DNA from 2 places in the Bacillus sp. P4_E1 genome. Region 1 is predicted to be linked to the other one. Evidence: riboswitches for the same ligand, from Rfam matches in the RefSeq annotation. Region 1 holds a riboswitch; the other holds the start of a gene.
The links. A riboswitch is a leader RNA that binds a small molecule or an ion and turns the genes downstream of it on or off. The one in region 1 is predicted to bind S-adenosylmethionine.
Positions count from the first base shown of each region.

Region 2: it holds a riboswitch for S-adenosylmethionine, as region 1 does, so the genes downstream of both, mtnW (2,3-diketo-5-methylthiopentyl-1-phosphate enolase) here and metK (methionine adenosyltransferase) in region 1, are expected to answer to the same signal.

Region 1 covers NZ_JBFUIV010000011.1:66,261-71,851, forward strand. Annotated here, with positions in the region: gene metK (methionine adenosyltransferase) at 1-1,133, opposite strand, end outside; SAM riboswitch class I at 1,303-1,424, opposite strand; gene pckA (phosphoenolpyruvate carboxykinase (ATP)) at 1,653-3,239, shown strand; gene AC1DS7_RS16570 (ATP synthase subunit I) at 3,924-4,307, opposite strand; gene AC1DS7_RS16575 (hypothetical protein) at 4,597-4,818, shown strand; gene AC1DS7_RS16580 (DMT family transporter) at 4,847-5,591, opposite strand, start outside.
Region 2 covers NZ_JBFUIV010000012.1:13,056-18,646, forward strand. Annotated here, with positions in the region: gene AC1DS7_RS17360 (aminotransferase class I/II-fold pyridoxal phosphate-dependent enzyme) at 1-1,090, shown strand, start outside; SAM riboswitch class I at 1,143-1,248, shown strand; gene mtnW (2,3-diketo-5-methylthiopentyl-1-phosphate enolase) at 1,313-2,557, shown strand; gene AC1DS7_RS17370 (2-hydroxy-3-keto-5-methylthiopentenyl-1-phosphate phosphatase) at 2,554-3,213, shown strand; gene AC1DS7_RS17375 (methylthioribulose 1-phosphate dehydratase) at 3,210-3,848, shown strand; gene AC1DS7_RS17380 (1,2-dihydroxy-3-keto-5-methylthiopentene dioxygenase) at 3,826-4,338, shown strand; gene AC1DS7_RS17385 (hypothetical protein) at 4,658-4,933, shown strand; gene AC1DS7_RS17390 (DUF3909 family protein) at 5,045-5,377, opposite strand; gene AC1DS7_RS17395 (NAD(P)-dependent oxidoreductase) at 5,383-5,591, opposite strand, start outside.

The sequences.
Region 1 (5,591 bases):
GTACGTCCGAAGTGGCCGTAAGCTGCTGTTTGTTTGTAAATTGGGCGACGTAAGTCTAGCATTTTAATAATACCAGCTGGGCGAAGATCGAAGTTGTTACGAACTAGTTCTACTAATACGTCTTCAGATACTTTACCAGTGCCTAATGTATCAACTGAAATTGATACTGGTTGTGCTACGCCAATTGCGTATGCAAGTTGTACTTCTGCTTTGTCAGCAAGACCAGCTGCTACGATGTTTTTCGCAACATAACGAGCTGCATATGCTGCAGAACGGTCAACTTTCGTTGCATCTTTACCAGAGAATGCACCACCGCCATGGCGAGCGTATCCACCGTAAGTATCAACGATGATTTTACGTCCTGTTAAACCAGCATCACCTTGTGGTCCACCAATTACGAAGCGGCCAGTTGGGTTAATGAAGAATTTCGTTTCTCCATCCATTAATTCTGCTGGAACTACAGCTTTAATTACGTGCTCTTTTAAATCGCGATCGATTTCTTCCCACGTAACATCTGGATGATGTTGTGTAGAAATTACAATTGTATCCACACGTACAGGTTTACCATTTTCATCATACTCAACTGTAACTTGCGTTTTTCCATCCGGACGTAAGTATGATAATGTGTCATCTTTACGTACTTCAGTTAAACGACGAGCTAATTTGTGAGCAAGCGAGATTGGAAGTGGCATTAATTCTTGTGTTTCATTACATGCGAAGCCAAACATTAAACCTTGGTCTCCCGCACCAATTGCCTCAATCTCAGCGTCAGTCATTTGACCTTCGCGTGCTTCTAGTGCTTGGTCAACACCCATAGCGATGTCAGCAGATTGCTCATCGATAGATGTTAAAACTGCACAAGTTTCTGCATCGAATCCGTATTTTGCGCGTGTGTAACCAATGCCTTGAATTGTTTCACGAACGATTTTTGGAATATCTACGTAAGTAGAAGTCGTAATTTCCCCCGCTACCAATACTAAACCAGTTGTTACAGTTGTTTCACAAGCTACACGTGCATTTGCGTCCTTTGCTAAGATCGCATCTAAAATTGAATCAGAAATTTGGTCACAAATTTTATCTGGATGTCCTTCAGTTACAGACTCAGATGTGAACAGATGACGTTTTTTTGTCATGTGGTAAACCTCCCTACAGTAATTGTATATATTGTACGGAACTCATCCTTAATTTGCCACAAACTGCGACATACATTTATTCTCCCACACAAGCATACAGAAAAACCTTTCCTACTTAACATAGAGGAAAGGTTTAATTTGCTACTTGCATACTGCTTTTTGCCCTTTGCTCTTATCGTTCGAGACCGTTAGCCTCGCACAGGTTTTAGCACCTATTCACCTGTATTTACCACTACAAATGAGGTTGCTGGGCTTCATCGGGCCTGTCCCTCCGCCAGCTCGGGATAAGAGAGTATCCGTCCCAACCTATACTAAAGAAATGATATTCATTTGTCAATTAATATTCACATTTTCCTGAAAGTTTTTCTCAATACCCATAGAATGAAATATTAATAGGGAAATGATACATTCACACAAACAAAAATAAATAAATAGTATACATTATTTATATAATTGTGTTATACTATTGATGGGGATTACGAGAAATATTTCATTAAATGAAAAGGATGGTATATAAATATGAGTACTGTGAATGTCCAAATTGGTTTACATGAATTATTGAACGGAAGCAATGCACAGATTCAATTAAGTGTTCCGCAATTAGTGGAAAAAGTATTAATGCGAAACGAAGGGAAATTAACTTCTACTGGTGCCGTTTCTGCTTCAACAGGAAAATACACAGGACGTTCTCCTAAGGATAAATTTATTGTGAAGGAAGCATCGGTTGCTGACAAAATTGCTTGGGGAGCCGTGAACCAACCGATCTCTGAAGAACATTTTAATAAATTATATATAAAAGTTTTAGAATACTTAAAAGAAAAAGAAGAGTTATTCATCTTCAAAGGATTTGCTGGCGCTGATCGCAACTATCGCCTACCAATTCAAGTTGTTAACGAATATGCATGGCATAATTTGTTCGTACATCAATTATTTATTCGTCCAAATGAAGAAGAATTAGCAACTCACGAATCAGAGTTCACAATTGTTTCTGCACCAAACTTCAAAGCAGATCCAGCAATTGACGGTACAAATTCTGAAGCATTCATTATGGTTTCATTCGAAAAACGTATCGTACTAATCGGTGGTACAGAATACGCTGGAGAGATGAAAAAATCAATCTTCTCTATTATGAACTTCTTACTACCTGAACAAGACATTCTTTCTATGCACTGCTCTTCAAACGTAGGCGAAGAAGGCGACGTAGCACTATTCTTCGGTTTATCTGGAACAGGCAAAACAACATTATCTGCTGATCCAAACCGTAAATTAATCGGTGACGATGAGCACGGTTGGTCTGATAACGGCGTATTCAATATTGAAGGCGGTTGCTATGCAAAATGTGTAAACCTTTCTCATGAGAAAGAACCACAAATCTTCGATGCAATCAAATTTGGTTCAGTTTTAGAAAACGTTGTCATTGATGGTCAAACACGCATCGCTGACTATAACGATACTACTTTAACAGAAAATACACGTGCTGCATACCCTATGCATGCGATTGACAATATCGTACTGCCAAGTGTTGCAGGACATCCAAATACAATTATTTTCTTAACTGCTGATGCATCTGGCGTATTGCCTCCAATCAGTAAGTTATCAAAAGAACAAGCTATGTACCATTTCTTAAGCGGTTACACTAGTAAGCTAGCAGGAACAGAGCGCGGTGTTACATCTCCGCAAGCTACATTCTCTACTTGCTTCGGTTCACCGTTCTTACCGCTTGATGCATCTCGTTATGCTGAAATGCTTGGTGAAAAAATCGAGAAACATGATGCGAAAGTATTCTTAGTAAACACTGGCTGGACTGGTGGCGAATACGGCGTTGGTAAACGTATGAACTTAGGTTACACTCGTGCAATGATTCAAGCAGCACTAAGCGGTGAACTTGCTAAAGCTGAAACTGCAAAACACGACATCTTTGGCCTTGAAGTACCTCGTCATGTTCCAGGTGTACCTGATGAAGTATTAATGCCTGAACAAACTTGGACTGATAAAGATGCTTACAAAGTGAAAGCAATTGAGCTTGCAAACGAATTTAAAGAAAACTTCAAAAAATTCGATAGCGTTTCTGAAGCTATTATTAACTTAGGCGGTCCAATCGCTTAATTACAAATTTTCTGTTGGAATAACCCTTTTACTCATATGAATAAGTGTCGTGTAACCGTAAAGTTCCGCGTACTCACCGACAAAACCCAATGCGGCTTAACGGTTACACACACTTACATAAAAAAGAAGCTTACGTTTTCCGAGTAAGCTTCTTTCTATATATTCTTTAATTTGCCCACATACAAATCACAGCTTCGAACACACAAACTATTCCCCACTTACTACATCCTTCTAGTTTCACACCACAGGGGACTAAAAAAGGATCTGACTGCTTCTATCCATCGCCAGATCCTCTATTCCAACTTAAAAATTCCCAAGCCCAATTTTCAATTTATATACTCGGATTTCCATACATACAAACCACGGCTTCGAACATATAAACTATTTTCCCACTCACTACATCCTTCTGGTTTTACACCGCATGGGACTAAAAAAGGATCTGACCGCTTCTATCCACCGCCGAATCCTCTATTCCATCTAAAAAAGTTCCAAACCTAATTTTCAATTGATATACTCGGATTTTCACACATACAAATCAAGGCTTTGAAAATATAAAGAGATCTCTCGCTCACTTGCTCCTTCTGGTTTCGCACCGCATGTGGCTAAAAAAGGCCCTAACCGCTTCTATCCACCGCTGGATCCTCTATTCCATCTAAAAAGAGGCTTTTCATCTTTTTATCTTTTTCAGCCCTTCGTTAATTCTTCCTCATCCTTCATACTATAATACCCTAAATTAATAACGATTAAGAAATAACCACCCAGAATACCTACTGCAAATGCCCACATTACCATATGATGCTCAATTTCGTACATGATAATAGCACCCAAAATTGCAGCTGCAAAGCGATTAAACATACCAAGCGTCGGCGCTTTCGTCTTCTTTACTATACTATCTCCAAGCTTTTCGATACGCCTTCCTAAAATCCAAACACAATACATGCTTACAATAAGTCCAATTCCTGCACCTAGAAAATGTGCTGAAAACGGTGTTAACATCCAGCCTAATAACAGAATACCTAGTAGATAATACGATTGAATTTTAAACGACCTTAATGACATACTAATCATATTGTACTCCCCTTCAATAGTTTTTATCTATCCAACCAAAGCTATATAACTCATTTCTTTCGAGTCTATGGTACTTAAAATTCATTTCACTCAAATTTAAAAAACATAAACAGTATGTTTATGTTTTTTAAATGCTTTTAGGAAATAATATTATACAAGATTTCTAATATAGAATCCCTCATAAATGTGACGTTTTTCAAAACATTTTCGTCCAATTATGAAAAAATTGATATCAATCTATGAACATACGGATATGATGTAATAAGCACATAAATAAAGGGGGCGTCTAATGATTTATTTTTTAATGGCTCTCATTCATCTCATTGTTCCTGCACTTATTGGACTTTCCTTGTATTGGTACACCAAAAAACATAGTATTTTCTATGCTGTCCTCGGTGTTCTTCTTCCAGGTATTATTCTTATTACACTCTTCCGCATTCCTTTTCTTAATTTAATCCCACTTATTACTGCCATTTTATTCCTCGTATTTTTACCAAAAATAAAAAAATAGGAAAGCAGATCATAGGTGATCTGTTTTCCTATTTTGATATAGGTTCTTGCACGATAGAATTAGCTTCTACTTTCTCTGATTTCACAAACCATAGACCGAAGAAAATGATGATTCCACCGATTATTTGTTGAAACGATACATATTCATTTGCCCATACAGCTGCAAATAAAACAGCTACAAGCGGCGTAATATACATATATACCATCGTATGTGACGCACCAATTTTTTGAACACCAACATACCACATGACTAAACCGAATACTGTTACAAAGAAAATAGAATATAGTAAAGCAAACAATGTCATTCCGTGTGTAATGTGAAATGGCATGACAAATACATGTGGACCACTTAACAATAAGAGCGGAATCGCTCCAACTAATGTCGACCATGCAGTAACACGTAATGCTGAGTATTTTTTAATAAGCGGCCCTGCTAAAATGGGATAAAGTCCCCAACATATTGATGTAATAAGTCCAATCCCATTTCCGTAGAAAGAACTAGCGAGTGAATGCCCCGCTACTAAAACTAATGTAGCACCAATAAAGGCAATCATGGAACCAACTAACTTTCGAGAAGAAAATTTTTCTTGTTTCAAGAAAATCGCAAATACAGTTGTAAAAATAGGTGAAATAGATATGAGTAAAGAAGCATTTGTAGCGGATGTGTATTTTACAGTTTCCATAAATAACGTTTGATACAGTACAATACCTACAACGCTAACGATGATTAATCTTGGTATATCTTTTCGCTCCATATAAAGTGACTTTTCGATA
Region 2 (5,591 bases), on a different contig from region 1:
TGTTATTAATCTAGGTCAAGGTAATCCAGATCAACCAACACCGCAGCATATCGTTAAAGCTTTACAAGATGCTGCTGAAAAGACCATTCATCATAAATATCCGCCATTTCGCGGACACGAAAGCTTAAAAGAAGCCGTGGCAACATTCTATCAACGTGAATATGATGTAGTAGTAAATCCAAAAACTGAAGTTGCTATTTTGTTTGGCGGAAAGGCTGGATTAGTAGAATTACCAGTTTGTTTTACAAACCCTGGTGATACTATTCTCGTTCCAGATCCAGGCTATCCAGATTATTTATCAGGAGTTGCTTTAGCAAAAGCACAATTTGAAACAATGCCGCTTATTGCAGAAAATAATTTTTTACCGGATTATACAAAAATTGATGACTCTGTTGCGGAGCGAGCAAAGTTAATGTTTTTAAACTATCCAAATAACCCTACCGGTGCTACTGCATCAAAAGATTTTTTTGATGCAACCATTCATTTTGCTAATAAACATAATATATTAGTTGTTCACGATTTTGCTTACGGTGCTATCGGATTCGATGGTCAAAAGCCTGTTAGTTTCTTGCAAGCAGACGGAGCTAAAGATACAGGTATTGAGATTTACACTTTATCGAAAACTTTCAATATGGCTGGATGGCGTATTGCTTTTGCAGTAGGAAATGAAAGTGTCATCGAAACTATTAACCTATTGCAAGATCATATGTATGTTAGTATTTTTGGTGCAGTTCAAGATGCTGCCCGCGAAGCACTATTAGGCTCGCAGTCTTGTGTGGTAGATCTTGTTAATAGTTATGAATCTCGGAGAAATGCTCTTATTTCAGCTTGTCACTCAATTGGTTGGAAAGTAAACATTCCAACAGGATCATTCTTTGCATGGCTTCCTGTTCCAAAAGGATATACATCTGAGCAATTTTCTGACATTTTACTAGAAAAAGCACACGTTGCAGTTGCTCCTGGTGTTGGATTTGGTGAGCACGGCGAAGGGTATGTCCGTGTTGGTCTCTTGCATACGGAAGATAGATTACGAGAAGCAATTAATCGAATTGATAAATTAAATTTTTTCAAAAAGTCATTGACAACATAAAAAATATCTGACAAAATTCAGTTATCTTAAAAATTTAAACATTTCTAAATACTTCTTATCAAGAGCAGGTGGAGGGACGAGCCCGACGAAACCCGGCAACCGATCTACAATTGTAGACACGGTGCTAATTCTCGCAGCATTATGCTGACAGATAAGGAGCTGGTTGTAAAAAAACCTCTCCTTAGCTGAGAGGTTTTTTTATTTAACTAGGAGGGTATAACAATGAGCGGAATTATAGCGACATATTTAATCCACGATGATTCTCACAACTTAGAAAAGAAAGCAGAACAAATTGCAATCGGTTTAACAATTGGTTCATGGACTCATTTACCACACTTATTACAAGAACAATTAAAACAACATAAAGGCAATGTCATTCATATTGAAGCGTTAGACGAACAAGAACATATTAACTCTTACCTTGGCAAAAAAGTATCACGTGGACTCATTAAAATTCATTATCCATCGCTGAACTTTAGCCCTGACTTACCAGCCATTTTGACAACAACATTTGGAAAACTTTCGTTAGATGGAGAAATTAAACTAATTGATTTAACATTCTCAGACGAATTAAAGAAACAGTTCCCTGGACCAAAATTTGGAATTGAAGGCATCCGAAACCTTTTACAAGTTCAAGATCGACCTCTTCTAATGAGTATTTTCAAAGGGATGATAGGACGGAATATTGGATATTTAAAAACTCAACTACGCGATCAGGCAATTGGAGGCGTAGATATTGTAAAAGATGATGAAATTTTATTCGAAAACTCATTAACACCACTTATAAAAAGAATTGAATCTGGTAAAGAAGTTTTACAATCTGTATACGAAACTTACGGGCATAAAACTTTATACGCAGTAAATTTAACAGGTCGAACTTATGATTTAAAAGAAAACGCGAAACGTGCGGTGGTAGCTGGAGCAGACATTCTTTTATTTAATGTATTTTCTTATGGATTAGATGTACTGCAAGCACTTGTAGAAGACGATGAAATCCCAATTCCTATTATGGCACACCCTGCTGTAAGTGGCGCATATTCATCATCGAAACTATACGGTTTCTCTTCTCCATTACTACTTGGAAAATTACTACGTTACGCTGGTGCTGATTTCTCTTTATTCCCATCACCATACGGCAACGTTGCATTAGAAAAAGAGGAAGCTCTTCTCATTACAGCAGCATTAACTGAGGAAGACCACTATTTCAAGAAAAGTTTTTCTGTTCCATCTGCTGGAATTCATCCTGGTTTCGTTCCCTTTATTTTACGAGATTTTGGTAAGGATGTTGTTATTAATGCCGGCGGTGGGATTCATGGGCATCCAAATGGAGCTCAAGGTGGTGGCAAAGCTTTCCGTGCTGCAATTGAAGCTACTTTACAAGGTAAACCACTCCATGAAGTGGATGAAATAAATTTGCATAGCGCACTACAAATATGGGGAAATCCTTCTCATGAGGTGAAATTATGAGTATTCAAGTATTTTGTGATTTCGATGGTACGATTACAAATAACGATAATATCATGTCCATTATGGAAAAATTCGCACCACCAGAAGCAGAGGAAATAAAGCAAAAAATTTTATCGCAAGAACTTTCTATTCAAGAAGGTGTTTCTCAATTATTTCGATTAATACCTATTAATCTACACGATGATATTATTCAGTTTTTACAAGAAACTGCTGAAATCCGTACAGGTTTTCATGAATTCATACAATTCATTAATGAAAATAACATTTCCTTTTACGTTATATCAGGTGGAATGGATTTCTTCGTCTATCCACTCTTACAAGAAATAATCCCTAAAGAACAAATTTATTGTAATGCAACTGACTTTTCAGGAGAATTTGTTGAAGTGAAATGGCCGCACCCTTGTGACGAGCAATGTCAGCATAGTTGTGGTCTCTGTAAATCATCATTAATTCGTAAACTAAGCTCTAAAGATGATTTTCATATTGTGATTGGAGATTCTATTACTGATTTACAAGCAACAAAACAAGCAGATAAAGTATTCGCCCGTGACTTCCTTATTACAAAGTGTGAAGAAAATCGTATTGCTTATACACCGTTTGAAACATTTCACGATGTTCTAGCTGAACTAAAACATTTGTTGGAGGTGAAATTATGAAACAACTTTTTCGTCAATGGTATGACTTAAGTGAAATTAAAAAAGAATTAACAACTCGGAATTGGTTTCCAGCAACGAGTGGAAATATTTCTATAAAAGTCAGTCATGATCCCCTTACTTTTCTTATTACAGCAAGTGGCAAAGATAAAACAAAAACCACTCCAGATGATTTTTTATTAGTAAATCATCAAGGAATTCCCGTTTTAGAAACTGAGTTACGCCCTTCGGCAGAAACAATATTGCATACACATATTTATAACAATACGAACGCCGGGTGCGTACTTCATGTTCATACAACTGATAACAATGTCATCACAAATTTGTATAGTGATGCAGTCACCCTTCAAAATCAAGAGATTATTAAAGCTCTTGATATTTGGGAAGAAGGTGCAACGATTAACATTCCTATTATCGAAAATGATGCTCATATCCCGACGCTTGGAGAGAAATTCCGAAAGCATATACAAGGAGATTCAGGAGCAGTATTAATTCGAAACCATGGCATTACCGTATGGGGCCGTGATAGCTTTGATGCAAAAAAAAGATTAGAAGCTTATGAGTTTTTATTCCAATTTCATATAAAATTATTATCAATTCAAGGAGGCGTTTCTAATGGCGCAAATTCGTATTCATGAGGAAAATACTCGTATTGAAAATGAAGTAGAAGTATCAAACTTTCTACAAGGAGAAGATGTTTTATATGAGAAATGGAATATTTCTAAACTTCCTACTCATTTAAAAGAAAATTACTCCTTAACAGATGAAAACAAAGCTGAAATATTAACGTTGTTTTCAAAAGAAATTGCTGATGTTTCAGAGCGCAGGGGTTATAAAGCATATGATGTGATTTCACTTTCAAATAGCACACCTAACCTTGACGAGTTATTAATTAATTTCCAAAAAGAACACCATCATACTGACGATGAAGTTCGCTTTATTGTCAGCGGTCATGGCATCTTCGCTATTGAAGGAAAAGATGGTCGATTCTTTGACGTTGAACTCGAGCCTGGTGATCTTATATCTGTGCCTGAAAATGCAAGACACTATTTCACCTTACAAGATGATCGCCAAGTTGTAGCTATTCGTATTTTTGTTACAACAGAAGGTTGGGTTCCAATTTATTAAGGTAGCTAGTTGAATAAAAGAACTTGGAACCCCTTTTCCAACCTTTTATTCACTCTACATATATACATCCTCCTATGGAACAGGCTTATTTCATAACATTGAAGTAAGCCTGATTTTTTATTTACTAAAATGATTTGTCCCTTTCGCTTGTTCAAATCAAATATCTCGAATCATAATTCCACTTTATCAAGTACATTCCGGAATATTTTTTGAACATTTATTGAACTTTTTTTGAATTTTTTCTGAAAATTCTGTTTTGTGTATGATATACTACAACTAATAAGAAGGAAATGAATATTGCAAACAGAGGGGGATAATCATGAGTTTACTTATCGCACTTATACTAGGAGTTACATGCGGAGCTATTCCTGTCATTTTAGGAGCTATTATGGAAGAATTAGAAGTTGGTGTTTTAGGTTTTGCTGCATCATGTGTAAGCGCTTTATTTTTTGGTTTATATGGTGCTATTCCTGTTTCTATTCTGTGCGCATTTTATATACTACGCCATGCTCGCGCAAAACAGCTCGGCCCTAATCACATTGCCCAAGTTATTCCATTCCCAATTGAACGATGCCGCCGCGCTTCCAGCCTATAAAGTGAAACTTTAATCAGTGGGAGTTTTACTGCACACAAATAGCGGGATAAATTATCCAACTTAAATATTATGCCTGCCTAAATAAATAAAAAGTCCTCATTTGAGGACTTTTTATTTATTTTCTTCTAGAAATTGAAACAATTCTTGCAAATGAAGTGCATCTTCACTGTAGCTAACGGATACATGACATGTCCCTTCAATCTCAGCATGCATATAAAGGACAATTCCATCCCGATCATATTTCAATGCCAAATAAAACTCCATTTCCTCTAACATCTTTTTCGAGCTTCGGATAACATAATGTCCTTTCTCATCTCTTCCATATTCAAAATCTGGTCCAAAATCGTATTTTTGTTTAAAAGCTTCTTTTTGCTTATCATTAATCTGTACACAAGTTGCTCGCTGCACAGCATCAATCATCTCGTCAAACTTTTGGAGATCCATTCCATTTACCCCCTTATATACTTTTTGTATAATACTTGTGTTCCGCTATTCTCTTTTCCATCTGCGATTAGCTCTTCATACAATTCCTTCGCTAGGGTTAAACCCGGTACTGGTAATTGTAATTTTTCAGCTTCATCTAAAGCAATCTTCATATCTTTCATAAAATGCTTTACATAAAAGCCAGGTTCAAAATCTCCTTTTAACATTCGAGGAG